Regions from separate parts of the Streptomyces sp. NPDC038707 genome, predicted to be linked through region 2. Evidence: riboswitches for the same ligand, from Rfam matches in the RefSeq annotation. Region 2 holds a riboswitch; the other holds the start of a gene.
What was found. A riboswitch is a leader RNA that binds a small molecule or an ion and turns the genes downstream of it on or off. The one in region 2 is predicted to bind glycine.

Region 1: linked by a shared signal. The riboswitch ahead of gcvP (aminomethyl-transferring glycine dehydrogenase) and the one ahead of gcvT (glycine cleavage system aminomethyltransferase GcvT) in region 2 are both predicted to bind glycine.

Annotation. Positions count from the first base shown of each region.
Region 1 covers NZ_JBEZUP010000054.1:4,435-15,538, forward strand. Annotated here, with positions in the region: gene AB0E62_RS37905 (DUF881 domain-containing protein) at 1-69, shown strand, start outside; gene AB0E62_RS37910 (small basic family protein) at 66-398, shown strand; gene AB0E62_RS37915 (DUF881 domain-containing protein) at 404-1,294, shown strand; gene AB0E62_RS37920 (FHA domain-containing protein) at 1,485-2,315, shown strand; gene AB0E62_RS37925 (MerR family transcriptional regulator) at 2,359-3,096, shown strand; gene AB0E62_RS37930 (bifunctional nuclease family protein) at 3,182-3,655, shown strand; gene AB0E62_RS37935 (MerR family transcriptional regulator) at 3,927-4,610, shown strand; partial or broken gene AB0E62_RS37940 (DNA polymerase IV) at 4,667-6,084, shown strand; gene AB0E62_RS37945 (PRC-barrel domain-containing protein) at 6,904-7,275, opposite strand; glycine riboswitch at 7,396-7,490, shown strand; gene gcvP (aminomethyl-transferring glycine dehydrogenase) at 7,665-10,550, shown strand; partial or broken gene AB0E62_RS37955 (TOBE domain-containing protein) at 10,607-11,026, opposite strand; gene AB0E62_RS37960 (ABC transporter ATP-binding protein) at 11,056-11,104, opposite strand, start outside.
Region 2 covers NZ_JBEZUP010000034.1:29,578-40,681, reverse strand. Annotated here, with positions in the region: gene AB0E62_RS32420 (enhanced serine sensitivity protein SseB C-terminal domain-containing protein) at 1-411, opposite strand, end outside; gene AB0E62_RS32415 (enhanced serine sensitivity protein SseB) at 573-1,352, opposite strand; gene AB0E62_RS32410 (AAA family ATPase) at 1,419-2,087, opposite strand; glycine riboswitch at 2,265-2,369, shown strand; gene gcvT (glycine cleavage system aminomethyltransferase GcvT) at 2,526-3,644, shown strand; gene gcvH (glycine cleavage system protein GcvH) at 3,782-4,159, shown strand; gene glyA (serine hydroxymethyltransferase) at 4,174-5,439, shown strand; gene AB0E62_RS32390 (L-serine ammonia-lyase) at 5,543-6,910, shown strand; gene AB0E62_RS32385 (hypothetical protein) at 6,981-7,388, shown strand; gene AB0E62_RS32380 (hypothetical protein) at 7,375-8,523, shown strand; gene AB0E62_RS32375 (Ca2+-dependent phosphoinositide-specific phospholipase C) at 8,577-9,608, shown strand; gene AB0E62_RS32370 (glycoside hydrolase family 25 protein) at 9,646-10,200, shown strand; gene AB0E62_RS32365 (NAD(P)-binding domain-containing protein) at 10,218-10,880, opposite strand; gene AB0E62_RS32360 (zinc-dependent alcohol dehydrogenase family protein) at 10,996-11,104, opposite strand, start outside.

The DNA of each region.
Region 1 (11,104 bases), on a different contig from region 2:
GCCGCCCCCAGTGTGATCGTACGAACAGCACAGCCGAAGTCCGAGAAAACCGGGAAGGGCACATCGTGATCGCCGTACTGGGCCTCGTCGTGGGAGTCGTGGCCGGCCTGTTGGTCCGGCCCGAGGTTCCGGCGGTCGTCGAGCCGTATCTGCCGATCGCCGTCGTCGCCGCGCTGGACGCCGTCTTCGGCGGTCTGCGAGCCATGCTGGACGGCATTTTCGACGACAAGGTCTTCGTGGTGTCGTTCCTGTCGAACGTGGTCGTCGCCGCGCTCATCGTCTTCCTGGGCGACAAGTTGGGCGTGGGCGCGCAGCTGTCCACGGGTGTCGTGGTCGTCCTGGGCATCCGCATCTTCTCCAACGCCGCGGCGATCCGACGGCACGTGTTCCGGGCGTGACATCCATGAGCGAGCAGAACGACCGCGAGGAACGAATCGTCCGCGAGGAGCGAGGCGTCCGCGACGACCGGGGCGAGCAGCCCGCCCACTACCTGCGCAGGGAGCTGCCGGCCGAGGTGCCGGTGCCCGTGCCCCCGCCCGGGCAGCCGGCCGGTCAGCGGCCCCGGCAGCCGCTGACCGGGCGGCAGCGGCTCGTCAAGGGCCTGTGGCCGCCGCGTTTCACCCGGGCGCAACTCATCGTTGCCGTACTGCTGTTCGGCCTCGGTTTCGGCCTGGCCGTGCAGGTGGCGTCCAACAGCGACACCGACAGCGCGCTGCGCGGCGCACGCCAGGAAGATCTTGTACGCATCCTGGATGAACTGGATTCGCGTACTCAGCGTCTTGAGGACGAGAAGCAGGGACTCGAAAAGCAGCGTCAGGAACTGCAGAGCAGCTCCGACCAGGCCGCGGAGGCACGCAGGCAGACCGCCGAGAAGGCGAGGCAACTCGGCATCCTGGCGGGCACCGTGGCGGCCCAGGGCCCCGGCATCACCATGACGATCGAGGACACGAAGGGGACGGTCAAGGCGGACATGCTGCTCGACGCGATCCAGGAGTTGCGCGCCGCCGGCGCGGAGGCGATCCAGGTCAACGGGGTCCGGGTGGTCGCCGGTACGTGGTTCGCCGACTCCGACCGGAGTGTCAGCGTCGACGGGAACAAGATCAACGCACCGTATCGTTTCAGGGTCATCGGCAAGCCGCAGGACCTCGAGCCGGCGCTGAACATCCCTGGAGGCGTGGTGCAGACTCTGAAGAAAGAGCAGGCCACAGTCACCGTGGAGCGATCGGACAAGATCGTCGTGGACGCCTTGCGGCGGGCGGAGCGGCCTGACTACGCTCGGTCGTCCTCCCAGTGAACCGGCGGCGCATGGGGGCTGTCGGCCAGGGGCAAGAGGTTGCGGGGGGTCGGCGCACCGAAGGGGTGGTGCGTGGTGGAAACTGTTTGGTGGATACGGACGTTGTGAGAATGTCCGGCTCGGCCGGTGTAGGCAATCAGGGTTCGTCCTGCCCCACGGGCGGGTCTGTTTCGGTCAAGGGGAATCGCCCGTGAAGTTGTTTGCGAAGTTGTTCGGCAAGAGCGCGCGAGAGGGCCGCGACAACGCGACCGCTCGTCATCGCGCACAGCCTGACGCGGAGGGCCAGCGCCCGCTGTTCCGGGACCAGGTCGCTGGTCCGGGCGGTGACATTCCGGGAGGTCAGGGCGCGGCGTCTGTTGACCCTGCCCAGTCCGGCGGCATAGGTTTCGGGCAACCGTCAACCTCAGGTACGGGTGGAGGGTTCGCCTCCGGCCCGTACGCGTCCAACGCCCCGGCGGGGCAGCCGCGGCAGGAGGATCCGTCGATGTCGGTCCTGGTGTGTACGAGGTGCGGTAACCGCAATCCGGAGAACGCCCGGTTCTGTTCCCACTGCGGTGCGCCGCTGCGTCCCGGGCTGACCCCCGAGCGGGCCTCCGAGACGACGTCCACGATCTCGATCTCCGGACTGGAGGCCTACGACTCCGAGGCGACCGGCCAGACGCCGCTGCCGATGCTCTCCCCGGAGGCGCAGGCCGCGGTGGACGCGCTGCCGCCTGGCTCGGCGCTGCTGGTCGTGCGCCGGGGGCCGAACTCGGGCAGCCGCTTCCTGCTGGACGGCGACCTGACCACGGCCGGCCGGCACCCGCAGAGCGACATCTTCCTGGACGACGTGACGGTCTCCCGGCGGCACGTGGAGTTCCGGCGCTCCCCCGACGGCTCCTTCACGGTGGCCGACGTGGGCAGCCTGAACGGCACGTACGTCAACCGCGAGCGCATCGACCAGGTCGCCCTGTCGAACGGTGACGAGGTGCAGATCGGCAAGTACCGGCTGGTGTTCTACGCGAGCCGGCAGGGCTACTGACCCGCCCCCGGACGGTGTCCGGGGGAACCCAGAGGGAAGGTCCATGCTTCAAACACCGAGCGGCGGTGCCGGAAGCGGTACCGCCGCCAGGGACAGTGGGCTGATGAGCATCGGCACGGTGCTGAACGTGCTGCGCGACGAGTTCCCCGAAGTCACCATCTCCAAGATCCGCTTCCTGGAGTCGGAGGGGCTCGTCGAGCCGCGGCGGACCCCGTCGGGGTACCGCAAGTTCAGCGCCGGGGACGTCGAGCGCCTCGGCCACATCCTGCGGATGCAGCGGGACCACTATCTGCCGCTCAAGGTGATCCGGGAGCACCTGGACGCCATGGAGCGGGGCGAGGCCGTCCCGCCGCCCGTGGTCGGGCGCCAGCGCAGCGCGCCGGACGGGCCGGTGTCCGTGGAGGAGCCCACGGTGGCCAGGGTGGGCAGGGCCGAGCTGCTGGCCGCGGCGGACATCGACGAGGGCGAGCTGAAGGAGTGGGAGTCCTACGGGCTCATCGCTCCCCTGGAGGACGGGGCGTACGACGCCGAGGCCGTCACCGTCGCCTCGCTGATCGCCGAGCTGGGCCGGTTCGGGATCGAGCCGCGCCACCTGCGGGTGATGAAGGCCGCCGCGGACCGTGAGGCGGGCCTGGTCGACCAGATCGTGGCCCCGCTCAAGCGCCACCGCAACCCGCAGACCAGGGCGCACGCCGAGGCCCGCACGAAGGAGCTGGCGGACCTCACGATGAAGCTGCACGCGGCCCTGGTGAAGACCGCCCTCGGGGTGCGGATCCCGTGAAAGAGAGGGCCCCCGGGCGTCCGGATCGGGCACCTGTTCCCGGCCCGACTACCCAAACGTCCCGGGCACGGCCTAGGGTTGCTGTGTGAACGAGCTCGATGTCGTAGGTGTCCGGGTCGAAATGCCCTCCAACCAACCGATCGTGCTCCTGCGCGAAGTGGGGGGCGACCGTTATCTCCCCATCTGGATCGGGCCGGGGGAGGCGACGGCGATCGCCTTCGCCCAGCAGGGCATGGCCCCCGCACGACCGCTGACCCACGACCTGTTCAAGGACGTGCTGGAGGCCGTCGGCCAGGAGCTGACCGAGGTGCGCATCACCGATCTGCGAGAAGGCGTCTTCTACGCGGAGCTGGTGTTCGCCAGTGGGGTCGAGGTCAGCGCCCGCCCCTCCGATGCCATAGCGCTGGCTCTGCGCACCGGCACGCCGATCTACGGCAGTGACACGGTGCTGGACGACGCGGGCATCGCCATTCCCGACGAGCAGGAGGACGAGGTGGAGAAGTTCCGGGAGTTCCTCGACCAGATCTCCCCCGAGGACTTCGGCACCAGCAGCCAGTGACCGGCCCGGCCGGCCCGCCGGACCGGGCCCGGAGCAGGGTTTCGCCCGGCGCCGTCGGCGGTTCCGCGCGGTCGGCGTCCTGGCAATTGCCTCCGGCAGGGGGAGCGTTCTCCGGTTCGCGGCGAGGGCATTCGGCTAGCCTTTCCCCGCGGTGGGACACGGGAAACCACTCCTAGGGTGATTATCACTCGGCGTGCCGAGTGTGGCGATCGTTGACGCACCCCTGGTGACTGCCTACCGTCGAGAAGGCAGGTCAAGGACGGAGGTCGGCGTGAGAACCAGCGGCGACGGTACGGTCGGGGGTGCCCCGGGACACGGTTTCGGGGAAAGCGGTCCGTACCCGCCCCCGAGTTCGCGGCTGCGCCCAAGCGGGGGATATGCCCATCCCGGCGGCGCGGTGGAGCACGCTCCGCAGCTGCCGACGGCGGTGCCGAACGGCGGAGGGGTGGCGTCCATGACGTCGGAGCAGATCGGTTACCGCGGGCCCACGGCCTGCGCTGCCGCCGGCATCACGTACCGGCAGCTGGACTACTGGGCCCGCACCGGTCTCGTCGAGCCCAGCGTGCGGCCGGCCTACGGGTCGGGCACCCAGCGGCTGTACAGCTTCCGGGACGTCGTCGTCCTGAAGATCGTGAAGCGCTTTCTGGACACCGGTGTGTCGCTGCAGAACATCCGCACGGCCGTGCAGCACCTCAGAGAACGCGGTTTCCGTGACCTGGAGCGGATGACCCTGATGAGCGACGGCGCCACCGTGTACGAGTGCTCCTCGCCGGACGAGGTCCACGCCCTGCTCCAGGGCGGTCAGGGCATCTTCGGGATCGCCGTCGGCGTGGTGTGGCGGGACGTGGAAAGCGCCCTCTCCCAGCTGCACGGCGAGCGCATCGACACCGGGGAGACCCTGGTCGGGCACAACCCCGCGGACGAGCTGGCGCGGCGGCGCAACCGGGCGGTCTGACCGGCCGGGGCACCGGCACCACCGCATTGTCAGTGCCGTGGTGCAGCATCGGAGATGTGAGAAACGCGCCCACGATCCTGCATCTCGACATGGATGCCTTCTTCGCCTCGGTGGAGCAGGCGTCCAAGCCGAGCCTGCGCGGGAAGGCGGTCGTCGTGGGCGGGCTCGGACCGCGCGGTGTGGTGGCCACCGCGTCGTACGAGGCGCGGGTGTTCGGGGTCCACTCGGCGATGCCCATGGCCCAGGCGCGCCGGCTGGCACCCAACGCCGCCTATCTGGTGCCGCGCTTCACGCTGTACCGGACGATCAGCGAGCAGGTGATGGCGCTGCTGCGGGAGCTGTCGCCGCTGGTGGAGCCGCTGAGCCTGGACGAGGCGTTCGTGGACCTCGAGGCCGGGGGAGCGGCCTGGGACGAGGAGTCGGCGCGCCGGGCCGGACAGAAGCTGCGGGCGGACATCCGCGCGGTCACCGGACTCACCGGTTCGGTGGGGCTCGCCGCCTCCAAGATGCTCGCGAAGATCGCCTCCGAGCAGGCCAAGCCGGACGGGCTGGTGCTGATCCAGCCGGGTACCGAGCGCGACCTGCTGGCGCCCATGCCGGTGCGGACGCTGCCGGGGGTCGGGCCGGCCACCGGGGACCATCTGCGCCGGGCCGGGATCACCACGGTGCAGGAGCTGGCGGAGGCGGGCGAGGACGAGCTGGTCCGGTTGCTCGGCAAGGCGCACGGGCAGGCCCTGTACGCGATGGCGCACGCCCGGGACGAGCGGCCGGTGGTGGCCGAGCGGGAGGCCAAGTCGGTGTCGGTGGAGGACACCTACGACGTGGACATCCACGACCGGCTGCGGGTCGGCCTGGAGGTGCAGCGGCTGGCCGACCGGTGCGTGCGGCGACTGCGCGGGGCCGGACTGTCCGGCCGGACCATCGTGCTCAAGGTACGGCGGTACGACTTCTCCACCCTGACCCGTTCCGAGACGCTCCGGGGGCCCACCGACGACCCCGTGGTCATCCGGGAGGCGGCGGCGCGCCTGCTGGACTCCGTGGACACGACCGGCGGGGTACGGCTGCTCGGGGTCGGGGTGTCCGGGCTCGCCGACTACACCCAGGAGGACCTGTTCGCGCAGGCCGTGCCGGTGGGGGTGGCGGAGGAGCCGGCGGAGGCAGCGGCCGGGGCCGAGCCCGAGGCGGAGCGGCCGGAAGCCGTGGAGCGGCACTGGCGGGCCGGCCAGGATGTGCGGCATGCCGAGTACGGGGCGGGCTGGGTGCAGGGAAGCGGGGTGGGGAGGGTGACGGTGCGGTTCGAGACGCCGCAGTCGGAGCCGGGGCGGGTGCGGACGTTCTTCGTCGACGATCCCGCGCTGTCGCCCGCCGATCCGTTGCCGCTGGTCGCGGACCCTCCCCACCTGCCCACCCGTCCCGGCCCGCCGGACGATGGCCGGCAGGGGGCGCCGCCCCGGGCCCCGGAGGAGTCCCCCGCCCTGGAGGGGCCCTCCGCGCCGGAGGAGTTCCCCGTCCCGGAGCGGGCCCACGTTCCGGAGCGGGCCCACGTTCCGGAGGGGGCCCACGGGCTGGAAGGGTCGCCGGTCCGGGAGGAGTCCCACGCCTTGGCGGGACCGGCGGTTCCGGAGGGGGCCCAGGGGCTGGAGGGGCCCTCCGTGCCGGAGGAGTCCCGTGCCCTGGAGGGGTCGCCGGTCGGGGAGGAGTCCCACGCCTTGGAGGAGCCGGCCGTTCCGGAGGGGGCCCAGGGGCTGGAGGGGCCCTCCGTGCCGGAGGAGTCCCGTGCCCTGGAGGGGTCGCCGGTCGGGGAGGAGTCCCACGCCCTGGAGGAGCCGGCCGTTCCGGAGGGGGCCCAGGGGCTGGAGGGGCCCTCCGTGCCGGAGGAGTCCCGTGCCCTGGAGGAGTCCCATGCCCTGGAGGAGCCGGCCGTTCCGGAGGGGGCCCAGGGGCTGGAGGGGCCCTCCGTGTCGGAGGAGTCCCGTGCCCTGGAGGAGCCGGCCGTTCCGGAGGGGGCCCAGGTCGCGGAAGAGGCCCGTGCCCGGGGTGGGGGGCCTGTGGCGGAGGCGGCCGACGCCCGGGACGCGGCCCGCATCCCCGAGGAGACCCTTGCTCGAGGAGCGGCTCCCGGGCCGGGGGCGGACCGCCTTCGGGAAGGGACCCGCGGTCCGGCACGGTGCCGTGCTCCGGAGGATGCCCGGAGCCGGGGACTGGAAGGTGCCCCGGGCCCGGAAGACGTCCTGGACCGGCAGGAGCACGCCTGGGAGCAGGAGGGAGAGTGTGAGCCGGAGGGAGGGCCCGGTCAGGTTTCCTCCGAGCCCGCCAGCCTGCCGAATTCGTGGTCCGGCACGGGGGGAGAGGAGGCCGCGTCGAGACCGTAGTGGTGGTAGAGCTGGAGTTCCTGCTCGGGGGAGAGATGGCGGCCCACGCCGAAGCCGGGGGCGCCCTTGATCAGGGCGCGGTCGAAGGGGACGTGCAGAGTGCCGTCGATCAGCTCGCTGGGTTCCAGCGGCACGAAGGCGTCCCGGGAGAACAGGCCCGTGCGTACGGCCGCCCACTCGGGCACGCCGGTCGCGTCGTCCAGGTACACCTCGTCGATCGTGCCGATCTTGGTGCCGTTGCGGTCGAACGCCTTGCGGCCGATCAGGCTGCGCGGATCGATGTCGGTCTGCACGGTCCCTCTTCCTCCACGTGGTCGCAACTCATCCGTAAGCACTACGAAAGAGCACATTCGAGGAGGCGGCCACTCGAAGGCTGCCCCATTGACCTCGCTGGTAGGCTGACAAGCGGCTGCTGACCCCGCGCGGGAGAGTCCTCCGACCACCTCGGAGGCGCCGAAGGAGCAACTCCTCCCCGGAATCTCTCAGGCTCACGTACCGCACGGACGAGGTCACTCTGGAAAGCAGGGCGGGTGTCGACGGCTCCCGCCCTCACCGACGGTGAAAGCCGGTGCCCGCGGGCGCCCGGTGAAGCTCTCAGGTGCAGATGACAGAGGGGGAGGCCGTCGGGGTGCCCGTGCCGGGGCGCCCCTCGCAGGTCGCGTCAGACCAGGAGGCCTCCGCAATGACCGCCCATCGCATTCCGCTCTCCGAACTCGAAGCGGGCATCCCCTTCGAGCAGCGCCACATCGGACCCGACCAGGAGGCGCGGGCGAAGATGCTCGCGCAGGTCGGGTACGGCTCGCTGGACGAGCTGACCGCCGCCGCGGTCCCGGATGTGATCAAGAACGCCGACTCCCTGGACCTGCCGGGCGCCCGCACCGAGGCCGAGGTGCTGGCCGAACTGCGCTCGCTCGCCGACCGCAACCAGGTCCTGCACTCCATGATCGGCCTGGGCTACTACGGCACCTTCACGCCGCCCGTCATCCTGCGCAACGTCATGGAGAACCCCGCCTGGTACACGGCCTACACGCCGTACCAGCCGGAGATCTCCCAGGGCCGGCTGGAGGCCCTGCTGAACTTCCAGACGATGGTCGCCGAGCTGACCGGGCTGCCCACCTCCGGTGCCTCCCTGCTGGACGAGGGCACGGCCGCCGCCGAGGCGATGGCCCTGTCGCGGCGCATGGGCAAGAACAAGAAGGGCCTGTTCCTGGTCGACGCGGACGCGCTGCCGCAGACCATCGCCGTGATCCAGACCCGCGCCGAGCCGACCGGCGTGGAGGTCGTCGTCGCCGACCTCGGCGACGGCATCCCGGCCGACATCGCCGCGCGCGAGATCAACGGCGTACTGATCCAGTACCCGGGCGCCTCCGGTGCCGTACGGGACATCAAGCCCGTCATCGACCAGGCGCACGAGCTGGGCGCCCTGGTGACCGTGGCCGCCGACCTGCTCGCCCTGACCCTGCTGGTCTCGCCGGGCGAGCTGGGCGCGGACATCGCCGTCGGCACCACCCAGCGCTTCGGCGTGCCCATGGGCTTCGGCGGTCCGCACGCCGGCTACATGGCCGTGCACGAGAAGTTCGCGCGCAGCCTGCCCGGCCGCCTGGTCGGTGTCTCCGTCGACGCCGACGGCCACAAGGCCTACCGGCTCGCGCTGCAGACCCGTGAGCAGCACATCCGCCGCGAGAAGGCCACCAGCAACATCTGCACCGCGCAGGTGCTGCTCGCCGTCATGGCCGGCATGTACGCCGTCTACCACGGGCCCGAGGGCCTGAAGACCATCGCGCGGCGCACGCACCGCTACGCCACCCTCCTCGCCGAGGGGCTGCGGGCCGCCGGTGTGGAGATCGTCCACGGCGCCTTCTTCGACACCGTCACCGCGCGGGTGCCCGGCAAGGCCGCCGAGGTCGTCGCCGCCGCCCGGGACAAGGGCGTCAACCTGTGGCCGGTCGACGCCGACCACGTCTCCGTCGCGTGCGACGAGACCACCGACCGGGCCCGGCTGGAAGCCGTCTGGGCCGCCTTCGGCGCCGAGGCCGACATCGAGGCGCTGGACGCGACCGCCGGGGACGCCCTGCCCGAGGCGCTGCTGCGCACCGACGCGTACCTCACCCACCCGGTTTTCCACCAGCACCGCTCCGAGACCGCGATGCTGCGTTACCTGCGCAGGCTGGCCGACCGTGACTACGCGCTCGACCGCGGCATGATCCCGCTGGGCTCCTGCACCATGAAGCTCAACGCGACCACGGAGATGGAGCCGGTCACCTGGCCCGAGTTCGGGCAGCTGCACCCCTTCGCGCCCGCCGAGCAGGCGCAGGGCTACCTCACCCTCATCCGCGAGCTGGAGGACCGGCTCGCCGAGGTCACCGGTTACGACAAGGTCTCCCTCCAGCCGAACGCCGGCTCCCAGGGCGAGCTGGCCGGTCTGCTCGCCGTCCGCGGCTACCACCGCGCCAACGGCGACGAGCAGCGCACCGTCTGCCTGATCCCGTCCTCCGCGCACGGCACCAACGCCGCCAGCGCCGTGATGGCCGGCATGAAGGTCGTCGTCGTCAAGACCGCCGAGGACGGCGAGATCGACGTCGAGGACCTGCGCGCCAAGATCGAGCAGTACCGCGACGAGCTGGCGGTGCTGATGATCACCTACCCGTCCACGCACGGTGTGTTCGAGGAGCACGTCGCCGACATCTGTGCCCGGGTCCACGAGGCCGGCGGCCAGGTGTACGTCGACGGTGCCAACCTCAACGCGCTCGTCGGCCTCGCCAAGCCGGGCCACTTCGGCGGTGACGTCTCCCACCTGAACCTCCACAAGACGTTCTGCATCCCGCACGGCGGCGGCGGTCCGGGCGTCGGCCCGGTCGCGGTCCGCTCGCACCTCGCGCCGTACCTGCCGAACCACCCGCTCCAGCCGGAGGCCGGCCCGGCCACGGGCGTGGGTCCGATCTCGGCGGCTCCGTGGGGCAGCGCGGGCATCCTGCCGATCTCCTGGGCGTACGTCCGGCTCATGGGCGGCGAGGGGCTGAAGCGGGCCACCCAGGTGGCCGTGCTGTCGGCGAACTACATCGCCAAGCGCCTGGAGCCGCACTTCCCGGTGCTCTACACCGGCCCCGGCGGCCTGGTCGCGCACGAGTGCATCATCGACCTGCGTCCGCTCACCAAGGCGACCGGCGTGAGCGTGGACGATGTCGCCAAGCGCCTGATCGACTACGGCTTCCACGCGCCGACCATGTCCTTCCCGGTGGCCGGCACGCTGATGATCGAGCCGACCGAGTCGGAGGACCTCACCGAGCTGGACCGTTTCTGCGACGCGCTGATCGCGATCCGCGCGGAGATCGACAAGGTCGGTTCGGGCGAGTGGCCCGCGGAGGACAACCCGCTGCGGAACGCCCCGCACACGGCCGCCGCGCTGAGCGGTGAGTGGGCGCACGCCTACAGCCGTGAGGAGGCCGTCTTCCCGGCCGGTGCCCCGGCCGCCGACAAGTACTGGCCGCCGGTGCGCCGCATCGACCAGGCCTTCGGCGACCGCAACCTGGTGTGCTCCTGCCCGCCGCTGGACGCCTACGAGGACTGAGCGAACCGCTGCCGAAGGCCCTGCCCGGAGAAGCCCGGGCAGGGCCTTTCGCGCCGCTACGGGGCCGCCAGTGAGACCTCCGTCGCCTTGATCAGGGCGATGACGTCGGAGCCCACGAACAGAACGAGGCCGGTGGCCGCTTCCCCGGTGATCACGGAGGTGATCTCGCCGGCGGCCGTGGCGCTCTACGCCAATGTCATGACCGCGCCCGGACGGATCTCGGTGACGGTGCCGGCGAACCGGTTGCGGAGGGACAGCCCCTCGGCGTCACGGGTGGCGAGGGACACCTCCGTGGCCTTCGCCAGGGCGTGCACGGGGCTGCCGGGGCCGAGGCGGAGCTGCTCGGCGGCCTCCGGCGTGATGACGGCCAGCAGGCGCGGGCCGCCGTCCAGCCGGACCGCGACGGTGGCCCGCGCCTCGCCCGCGTGGACTTCGGTGACGGTGCCGGGCAGCTGGTTGCGGATGCTCAGGGTCATGGCCACCCACCAGGAGAGCGTGGGTCCGGTCAGGCCGGATACGCGTGGGTCTGGGCTGCTTTCACCATAGCCCAGACC
Region 2 (11,104 bases):
GAACTGCGGGATCTCGATGCCGGGTTCCGACAGGCGCAGCGGGCCGGCGGGCTGGCGGTCCAGACCGGTCGCGATGCGGCGCAGGTCCGGCCAGGGGATGCCGACGCCGCCGCCCGGGGCGTGCGGGTTGAGCCAGAGGCCGTAGTGGTCGGGGTAGAGGATGCGGGCCACGTCCAGGCCGTCGGCCACCTCGTAGGAACGGTTCCAGCCACTGGCCGACAGCTCCTGGGCGGAGGTGACGCAGGGGGCGTAGGGGAAGCCGTCCACCTCCATGGTCCCGTACTGGGCGTCCGGGGCGCCGGCCTGGCCGTGCCACAGGAACATGAAGACCTGGCCGGCGGAGGGGGTGGCGAGGGCGCGGAGCAGGGCCTCGTAGGCGTCGTAGCGTCCGGGCGTGACCTGGCGCAGCATGTGCTCGACGCTGCCGCTGTGGCTCGCGCTCACCTGGTGTGCCCCTTCTTTTCTGTGACCCGGCGTTTGAGCACAGCTTATGCGCCTACCGGCTCGGGGCCTTCGGTTCGCTCGCGTGTGCGGGTGCGTGGAGGGTTCCCCGCGCCCCTGCGGGGCTCGGGTCAGTGGCCGTACTGGTAGAAGGGGCGGACGTTCGTCTTCAGCCAGGTCGCCACCGGGTCGTCCGTGACGTCCAGGAGGACCAGGTTGACGGGCCACTTGACGGGGACCGCGGTCAGGGCCCTGCCGAGGGCCTGGAGGGGCAGGGCGCGCAGGTCTCCTTCCCACTGGGAGAGTTCGACGCCCACGAACAGCGCCGGGTCGGCCGTCTCGACGGCGGCCAGGCAGCGGCGGGCGGTGAGGACCACGCCGGTCTCGGCGAACTCGGCACGGGCGGCGGCGAGGAAGTCGACCGGGTCGTCCTGCCAGTCGGGCTCGAAGAGGCGGACCCGGCCGCCGGTGCCCGGGCCGTCGAGCGGGGTGCGGCCCACCCGGCACAGCTCGGCCACCGCCTCGGGCGGCAGCGGTATGCCGACCACGCCCTCGGGGTTGACGGCGATCCCCACCTGCGGGGGCAGACCGCGCGCGAACTCCACCGCCGGGGCGATGGTGTACGCCATGTGGGAGCCGGCCACCTGGCGCAGCTGTTCCTCGGAGCTGAACACCGGGACGTACGCCTGGCCGCCGATGTCCAGCGTCGGCAGGTCCAGCGGGCCGCTGTCCGGGCCCCCGCCGTTCGGCAGCGGGATCCACAGGAAGCTGCGGCCGAGGACCTCGACGATCCGGCCGCCCGCCGCGGGGATGCCGAGGGAGGCCGACAACACCTCCTCCAGCTCGTTGCCGGGCCAACCGCCGTGCGGGTGCGGGTGCGCCTGTGCCGGGAAGTCCGCCGGGAAGTCCATGTGCCTACCGCCTGCTGGGAACCACTGGTGTGACCATGAAGGCTAGCGGGTGGCGCCGACAGTGCCTCACCGAGTGAAGCCGACGCGGACGAGGACGTCCGCCGCGTCCCGGTCCAGCAGCACCGCCGCACCGCAGCCGGCCGGCAGTCTCCCCTTCTCCACCGCGCGCAGCAGCCGGGCGGTGGTGCGGCGGTGACGGCCGAAGGCGTAGCGGGAGACGCCCCGGCCGCGCTCGCGCTGGCCCTGCCGGGCCGTCTCGGGGCTGACGTCCAGGAGCAGCAGGTGCAGGGTGCCGCCCCGGCGCCGGGCCTCGCGGGCCAGCCAGGCGCGCACCCACGGCTGGGTGCCGCAGTCGTGCACGACGAGTCCCTCGCCGGTGCGCAGGGCCCGGCGCAGTCCGGCGTAGTGGGCGAGGCGGACCAGGGGGCGGTAGAGCGCGTAGGGCAGGAAGCCGGGGACGCGGGCCTGCCAGTGGTCGCGGGTGTCCTGGGAGTCGACGCGGCGGCCGGTGACCGCGCGGCGCATCAGGGTGGACTTGCCGCTGCCGGGCAGGCCGGTGATCACCACCAGGTCGCGGGGGCCGAAGAGGAGGGCGTGCGGGCTGCGCCCGGCCCGGTCGCGCAGGTCGCGGACGACCGGCGCGGGGCGGTCCGCGCCCCGCTCGCGGGCCGCCGCGGAGGGCTGTCCCGGCACCGCGGGACCGGCGTGGGCGGCGTAGGCCGAGGTCCTGTTCACCGTGATCGTCCTCCCGGGGGCTCGGTCGATCCCCTGCCCGTTCTGTGTAAAGAGAAGGTAATGGAGAACGGTCGGCGGTTCGTGTGCGTACGGCCACAGGTCGGTCACAACCGGCGTGCTCTGGATGGCCGGGGTGCGGCGTGCAATGATGAGCCCGCCAACTGCATACCGGCCGTTTGAATCCGCGCGGGAGAGTCCCCGGGCCCCCTCGGGGCCGCCTGGGGCGCCGAAGGAGCAAGTCCCTCCCTTGAATCTCTCAGGCCCCGTTACCGCGCGGGCGAGGCACATCTGAAAAGCGGGCCGCCGCCGTCGGCGGTCCCACCCAAGGTGCAAGCCGGCGATCGTCCCCGTGGCGGTCGTGGCGAACCTCTCAGGTCCCGATGACAGATGGGGAGGAACGTTCCTCGCCCGTCCTTTGCCCTGGGAGACGACCGACCGATGAGCAGTACCGAACTCCGTCATACCGCGCTCGACGCCGTGCACCGCTCGCTGGGCGCGACGATGACCGACTTCGCCGGCTGGGACATGCCCCTGCGCTACGGCTCCGAGCGCGACGAGCACACCGCCGTGCGCACCCGGGCCGGTCTGTTCGACCTGTCCCACATGGGCGAGATCACCGTGACCGGCGCCGAGGCCGCCGCCTTCCTGAACTTCGCCCTGGTCGGCAACATCGCCTCCGTCGGCGTCGGCCGCGCCCGCTACACCATGATCTGCCGGGCCGACGGCGGCATCCTGGACGACCTGATCGTCTACCGGCTGGCCGAGACCGAGTACATGGTCGTGGCCAACGCCTCCAACGCCCAGGTGGTGCTGGACGCGCTCACCGAGCGCGCGGCCGGCTTCGCCGCCGAGGTCCGTGACGACCGGGACGCCTACGCGCTGATCGCGGTGCAGGGCCCCGAGTCCCCCGGCATCCTGAAGTCCCTGACCGACGCCGACCTGGACGGCCTGAAGTACTACGCCGGCCTGCCCGGCACGGTGGCCGGCGTCCCGGCGCTGATCGCCCGCACCGGCTACACCGGCGAGGACGGCTTCGAGCTGTTCGTGAAGCCGGAGCACGCCGTCGCCCTCTGGCAGGCGCTGTCCGAGGCGGGCGAGGGCGTCGGTCTGGTCCCGTGCGGGCTGTCCTGCCGGGACACGCTGCGCCTGGAGGCGGGCATGCCGCTGTACGGGCACGAGCTGTCCACCTCCCTGACCCCCTTCGACGCCGGGCTGGGCCGCGTGGTCAAGTTCGAGAAGGAGGGCGACTTCGTGGGCCGCGCGGCGCTGGCCGAGGCCGCCGCCCGGGCGGAGCAGAACCCGCCCCGGGTGCTGGTCGGGCTGGTCGCCGAGGGCCGCCGGGTGCCGCGCGCCGGGTACGCCGTGGTGGCCGGCGGCGAGGTGATCGGCGAGGTCACCTCCGGCGCCCCCTCCCCCACCCTGGGCAAGCCGATCGCCATGGCCTACGTCGACGCGGCGCACGCGGCGCCGGGCACCGAGGGCGTCGGCGTGGACATCCGGGGCGCCCACGAGCCGCACCAGGTCGTGGCGCTGCCGTTCTACAAGCGCCAGAAGTAGCCGCCGGGCGCACGCCCGCGGGTCCCGGTCCCCGGTCCCGCGGCGGTCCGTGACCCTGCGCACATTCGCCCGCTCACCAGCGGTTTCCCACGTCCCCCCGTCACCATCACTCCCGCGCGTACAGGAGAATTCAGGCCATGAGCAACCCCCAGCAGCTGCGCTACAGCAAGGAGCACGAGTGGCTGTCGGACGCCGAGGACGGCGTCTCGACGGTCGGCATCACGGAGCACGCGGCCAACGCGCTCGGCGATGTCGTCTTCGTCGAGCTCCCCGAGGTCGGCTCCACGGTGTCCGCGGGCGAGTCCTGCGGCGAGCTGGAGTCGACGAAGTCGGTCTCCGACCTGTACTCGCCGGTCACCGGTGAGGTCACCGAGGTCAACGAGGACGTCGTCAACGACCCGTCGCTGGTGAACTCGGCCCCCTTCGAGGGCGGCTGGCTGTTCAAGGTACGCGTCACCGAGGAGCCGGCCGAGCTGCTCTCCGCGGACGAGTACACCGCCTTCACCGCCGGCTGAGGAGTCGTAGTCCCATGACTGTCCTGAACACGCCCCTGCACGAGCTGGACCCGGAGATCGCCGCCGCGGTCGACGCCGAGCTGAGCCGCCAGCAGTCGACGCTGGAGATGATCGCCTCCGAGAACTTCGCGCCGCTCGCGGTCATGGAGGCGCAGGGCTCGGTCCTCACCAACAAGTACGCCGAGGGCTACCCGGGCCGCCGCTACTACGGCGGCTGCGAGCACGTCGACGTGGCCGAGCAGATCGCCATCGACCGGGTCAAGGAGCTGTTCGGCGCCGAGTACGCCAATGTGCAGCCCCACTCCGGCGCCTCCGCGAACCAGGCGGCCCTGTTCGCGCTGGCCCAGCCCGGGGACACCATCCTCGGCCTGGACCTGGCGCACGGCGGCCACCTGACCCACGGCATGCGGCTGAACTTCTCCGGCAAGCAGTTCGACGTGGTCGCCTACCACGTGGACGCCGAGACCGGCCTGGTCGACATGGCCGAGGTGGAGCGGCTCGCCAAGGAGCACCGCCCCAAGGTGATCATCGCGGGCTGGTCGGCGTACCCCCGGCAGCTGGACTTCGCCGAGTTCCGCCGGATCGCCGACGAGAGCGGCGCGTACCTGTGGGTCGACATGGCGCACTTCGCCGGCCTGGTCGCCGCGGGTCTGCACCCGAACCCGGTGGAGTACGCCGACGTGGTGACCTCCACCACCCACAAGACGCTCGGCGGCCCGCGCGGCGGCATCATCCTCGCGAAGAAGGACTTCGCGAAGAAGCTGAACTCCTCCGTCTTCCCGGGCTTCCAGGGCGGTCCGCTGGAGCACGTGATCGCGGCCAAGGCCGTGTCCTTCAAGGTCGCGGCGGGCGAGGACTTCAAGGAGCGCCAGCGCCGTACGGTGGAGGGCGCCCGCATCCTCGCCGAGCGGCTGACCGCGGCCGACGCGCGCGAGGCCGGGGTGAACGTGCTGTCCGGCGGCACGGACGTGCACCTGATCCTGGTGGACCTGCGCGAGAGCGAGCTGGACGGACAGCAGGCCGAGGACCGGCTGCACGAGGTCGGCATCACGGTCAACCGCAACGCCGTCCCGAACGACCCGCGCCCCCCGATGGTCACCTCGGGTCTGCGCATCGGCACCCCGGCGCTGGCCACCCGCGGCTTCACGGCCGAGGACTTCGCCGAGGTCGCCGACGTGATCGCCGAGACGCTGAAGCCGTCCTACGACGCCGAGGCGCTCAAGGCACGGGTGAAGGCGCTCGCCGACAAGCACCCGCTGTACCCGGGTCTGAGCAAGTAAGTCACCTTTCGCGGGGCACCGCGCACACTGGGAGTACCGGTGTGCGCGGTGCCCGCGCCCCTGTACCGCCCTTTTTGCACCACCCTGTCTTGAGGAGTCCCCCGTGGCCATCTCGGTCTTCGACCTGTTCTCGATCGGCATCGGCCCGTCCAGCTCCCACACGGTCGGCCCGATGCGCGCGGCGCGCATGTTCGCCCGCAGGCTGCGCAACGAGGGTCTGCTCGACCGGGTCGCGTCCCTGCGCTGCGAGCTGTACGGCTCCCTCGGCGCGACCGGTCACGGCCACGGCACCCCGAAGGCGGTGCTGCTGGGCCTGGAGGGCGCCTCGCCGCGCACGGTGGACGTGGAGGCGGCCGACGAGCGGGTGGAGCGGATCCGGCAGGCCGGGCGGATCTCCCTCCTCGGCACGCACGAGATCCCGTTCTCCTGCGACGACGACCTGGTGCTGCACCGCCGCAAGGCGCTGCCGTACCACGCGAACGGGATGACCCTGTGGGCGTACGACGACTCGGGCGCCGAGCTGCTGACGAAGACCTACTACTCGGTCGGCGGCGGCTTCGTGGTGGACGAGGACGCGGTGGGCGCAGACCGGATCGTGCTGGACGACACGGTCCTGAAGTACCCGTTCCGCACCGGCGACGAGCTGCTGCGCCTGACGAAGGAGACGGGCCTGTCGATCTCCTCGCTGATGCTGGAGAACGAGCGGGCCTGGCGCACCGAGGAGGAGATCCGCGCGGGCCTGCTGGAGATCTGGCGGGTGATGCGCGAGTGCGTCCAGCGCGGCATGTCCCGGGAGGGCATCCTGCCCGGCGGACTGAAGGTGCGCCGCCGCGCGGCCGTCTCGGCCCGCCAGCTGCGCGCCGAGGGCGACCCGCTGGCGCACGCGATGGAGTGGATCACGCTCTACGCCATGGCGGTGAACGAGGAGAACGCGGCCGGCGGCCGGGTGGTGACGGCCCCCACGAACGGCGCGGCCGGCATCATCCCGGCGGTGCTGCACTACTACATCGACTTCGTGCCGGGCGCCGACGAGGACGGCGTGGTCCGGTTCCTGCTCGCCGCCGGCGCGATCGGCATGCTGTTCAAGGAGAACGCCTCCATCTCCGGCGCCGAGGTCGGCTGCCAGGGCGAGGTGGGCTCCGCGTGCTCGATGGCCGCGGGCGCGCTCGCCGAGGTGCTCGGCGGCTCCCCCGAGCAGGTGGAGAACGCGGCCGAGATCGGCATGGAGCACAACCTGGGCCTGACCTGCGACCCGGTCGGCGGCCTGGTCCAGATCCCGTGCATCGAGCGCAACGGCATGGCCGCGGTGAAGGCGGTCACGGCCGCGAAGATGGCGATGCGCGGCGACGGCTCCCACAAGGTGTCCCTGGACAAGGTCATCAAGACCATGAAGGACACCGGCGCGGACATGAGCGTGAAGTACAAGGAGACGGCCCGGGGCGGGCTGGCGGTGAACATCATCGAGTGCTGAACCGGTACGATTTCCGGCCACACCGTCACAAATAGCTTTATTTGCCTCACTCAGCGCTACGATCGAGGGCGTGATCGACCTGTACCCCGCGCTGTGGGGGCTGCTCGGCAGCAGTGTGGCCGAAGCACTCAACCTCTCGGCGCTGATGCGTCCGACGGGTCCGCGCAGCCGCTGGCGCTGGCCCTGGCGCACCCGTGCCGACCGGCCGGTGATGCTCGTGGCCATCGGGCTGCGGCTGTTCGCGGGGTTCGGGCTCACCGCGGCGCTGGGGAACTCCGGTCAGCTGCCGAACGCGACCGCCGCGTTCGCCGTGGGGGTGACCACCCCGCTGGTCGTCGCGAAGTTCTTCCAGGCGATCCCGATCACCGGCGCGGGCGCGGGCCAGCAGCCCGAGCCCCCGCTGCCCACCGCCCGGCAGGCCGGCGCGGATGCCGAGGAGGCGCTGTCGCAGCCGAGGGGGTCCAGTGCTGCGAGCTGACAGCGCGCTCGGCCGTCTGGTGCTGGCGCTGGCCGTCCGCCCTGCCGATCTTCCGCCGGTGCGGCACGCGGGCCCCGGCACGCGGCTGGCCGCCGCCCTGGGGACCCGCCCGGTGCCGCTGCCCGCGGCCCCGGCGCGGACGCGGCCGCGGTACCGGCCGGCGTTCCGGGGGCGGTGGCTGCCGGGGCTGCTCACCACCTGGCTGGTCGCCCTGACGTGTCTGACGGCCGCCGCGGTGCTGCCGGGTCCCTGGCAGGGGGTCGTGCCGGAGCGGGCCCGGACGCCCGGCCCGGAGCACTGGAGCCTGACCGCCGCCGGCCGGCTCGGTCCGCGCGGGCGGGCCGAGGCGCTGGCGTTCACCCCGGACGGCCGGCTGCTGGTGACGGTCACCCGGTCCTCGGCCAGCACCTGGGACGTGGCGGATCCCGGGCGTCCCGAGCGGGTCCCCGTCCCGGCGGGCGTGCGCCGGGTGACGGCCGTCACGACGAGTCCCGACGGCCGCACGCTGGTGGCGGCCGGGGGGGCGGACGTACGCGCGCTCGCGGTCGGCTCGGGGGCGGCCCGGTGGTCCGTGGAGGGTGCCCCGATGGAGGTGAAGGCGGTGGCGGCGGCCGGGGACCGGGTCGTGTTCGCCGGCGCGGGCTCGGCCGGGTCCGCCCGGCTGGCGGAGCTGCGCCCGGACGCGGGGCGGCCGCTGCGGCTGACCCCCCTGAGCCGGCTGCACCAGGGGGTCGCGGCCGCCCAGTTCTCCGCCGACGGCCGTACCCTCGCCGTCGCCGGCACCGAGGGGGCGGTGCGGCTGTGGGACGTGTCGGACCCGCGCCGTCCCGAGGCCGCGGGGCCCGCCTTCGGCGGCCCCGGGGAGCGGGCGACCGCGCTCGCCTTCAGCCCCGACGCCCGGCTGCTGGCCACCGTGGACGCGACGCGGACCGTGCGGCTGTGGGACGTGACCGACCGGGCCCGGCCGCGCCCGCTGGGACGTCCGCTGGGCAACGGGGCCGAGCGGGTCACCGCGCTCGCCTTCAGCCCGGACGCCCGGCTGGTGGCCACCGTGGGGGCCGACGGGACGGCGAGCCTGTGGTGGCGCTCGTCCGGTACGGAGGCTGATGTTCCGCCAGGGGCTACCGCGCGGTAACCGACCAGCCCTACGCTGCCGTCAACTCGGCGTCAGTGAAAGGGAGTTCGGGAATGCGCGGTTTCAGACGACTGGCGGTGCTCACGGGAGCCGCCGCGGTGCTGGCGGTGGCGCCGGTGGACGCCCACGCGGCGTCGCCGAAGTTCTCCGAAACGACGGCCATCGGTACGCACAACGCGTACGAGAAGGACAAGTACCCCTACTTCGCCCAGGCGTTGGACTCCGGCGCCGCACTGCTGGAGCTGGACGTCTACGTCGACAGCATCAGCCACCGCTGGCGGGTCAGCCACAGCAATCCGCTGGGCAACGACAACAACTGCGAGGCCGCCAGGACGCCGAGCGAGCTGTACGGCAAGAGCCGTAACCAGGACCTCGGCAGCTGTCTGGACAACATGGCCGCCTGGAACCAGCTCCACCCCGACCATCCGCCGATCGTCGTCAAGGTGGAGATGAAGGCCGGCTTCAACGACAAGGCGGGCATGGGACCGGACGAGTTCGACACGCTCGTCGCGCAGAAGCTGGGCAGCGCGGTCTACAAACCGGCGGATCTGCTCGGCGGCCGGTACGCCACGCTGGACGCGGCGGCGCGGGCCGACGCCTGGCCGGCCCGGGACTCGCTGCGGGGCAGGTTCCTGTTCGACCTGATCCCCGGCACGGTGGAACAGGCCAACCCGTTCGACAGCTACTGGACGGACGAGGAGTACGGCGACCATCTGCGCGACCTGTACGCAGCCGGGAACATCTCCGCTGCCCAGGCCTTCCCCGCCGTGCTGGGCGCGGCCGGCGGCGACCCGCGCGCCAGCCGGTACGACGCCTCGATCCGCCCCTGGTTCGTGTTCTTCGACGGCGACGCGGCGACCTACGTCACCGCCGGCTACGACACGTCGTTCTACTCCGCGAACCACTACATCCTGATCGCCACGGACGCCCACAACGTGTCCCCGGCGATCTCCTCCACCAATCCCACGGACGCCGAAGTCGCGTCAAGACTGGCCCTGTTGGCCAAGGGCCATACGAGCCTGATCACTTCGGACTGGTCGGCCAAGTCCGCGGCCGTTCTCGGTTCGGTGACGGCCCGGGGCTGAAGGTTCCGGCCACGGGCGCACCGGGCACAACCCCTGCATGCTCCATGGCATCGACGTCAGCGCCTTCCAGTCCCCCTCCTACGCCACGGACGGTCTCTCCTTCGTCTTCATCAAGGCGACGGAGGGCCGTTCGTACGTCAATCCCAGACTCGCGGCCCAGACCAAGCGCGGGCGTGACGCGGGCCTGGTCGTCGGCTTCTACCACTTCCTGTGGCCGGGCCACATCACCGCCCAGGCCGAGTACTTCCTGCGGCACACCCCGGAACGCCCCGGCGACGTCCTCGCCGTCGACTGGGAGAACACCGGCGAGGGGACGCACGCGAGCAACGCGGAGAAGGACCGCTTCCTCCGCAAGCTGAAGGAGTCCCGCCCGGACAACCGGGTGGTGCTCTACTGCAACCGCCACTTCTGGCTCAACATCGACACCACGTCCTACGCCGGGGACGGCCTGTGGATCGCCGACTACGTCTCCGCGGGCAAGCCCCGGATCAAGGCCAAGTGGCGGTTCCACCAGTACACCAGCGAGCCCCACGACAAGAACGTGGCCCATTTCGCGGACAAGGACGACCTGCGCGACTGGGCCACGCCCTAGGAACGGCGCCGGGCTCCTCAGTACCGGAAGTCCGCCGGGCGCTGCGGGGACGCCTGGGCCAGCGCTGCCCGTACCGCGTCCGCGCCGGCCCGCAGGCCGTAGACCGGGGTGTCCGGCTGCTGGCGCCAGGAGTCGTCGATGCCGCCGGTGTCGACCGTGTCGAAGCCGAGTTCGTCGATCAGGGCGCGCACCTTCGCCTTGGCGGCCTCGTCGTCCCCGGCGACGGGCAGCGCCATCCGGTCGGGGTGGCCGGCGGGCAGCGGGCGGTCCAGGATGTCCTGGGCGTAGGTGCCGTTGAACGCCTTGATCACGGGGTGGCCGAGGTGCTGCTCGACCCAGCGGCTCTCGGTCAGTCCCCCGTCCTCGATGGCGTCGATCCGGCCGTCCCGCTGCTTGGGGTAGTAGTTGTTGGTGTCGATCACCGCGACGCCCTCGGCGGCCCCGTCCAGCAGTCCGGCGGGCAGGTCCGGGACGGCCTTCAGGGGAACGGTGACGACGACGACCTCGGCGCCCTCGGCCGCGTCCTCGGCGCGCACCGGGGTGGCGCCGGTCTCGGCCGCGAGGTCCTTCAGTGTCTCGGGGCCGCGGGAGTTGGCGACGGAGACGTCGTGACCGAGGGCGGTGAGCCGTCGGGTGAGGTTGCCGCCGATGTTTCCCGCGCCGATGATGCCGATCTTCATGGCCGACCTTCCGGATGTTCATGCACGTGCATGCGCCTGTCGTCCGGGTCAACCGCGCCGGCCGCCGGCGTATTCCGGCCGCCGTACCACCGGGGGGCGACGGCCGCGGGCGTCCTCAGACCCGTACGACGATCTTGCCCGTGTGGGTGTTGGACTCCATCAGCCGGTGGGCGTCCGCCATGCGGTCCAGGCCGTCGAAGACCTCGCCGATCACCGGGCGGAGG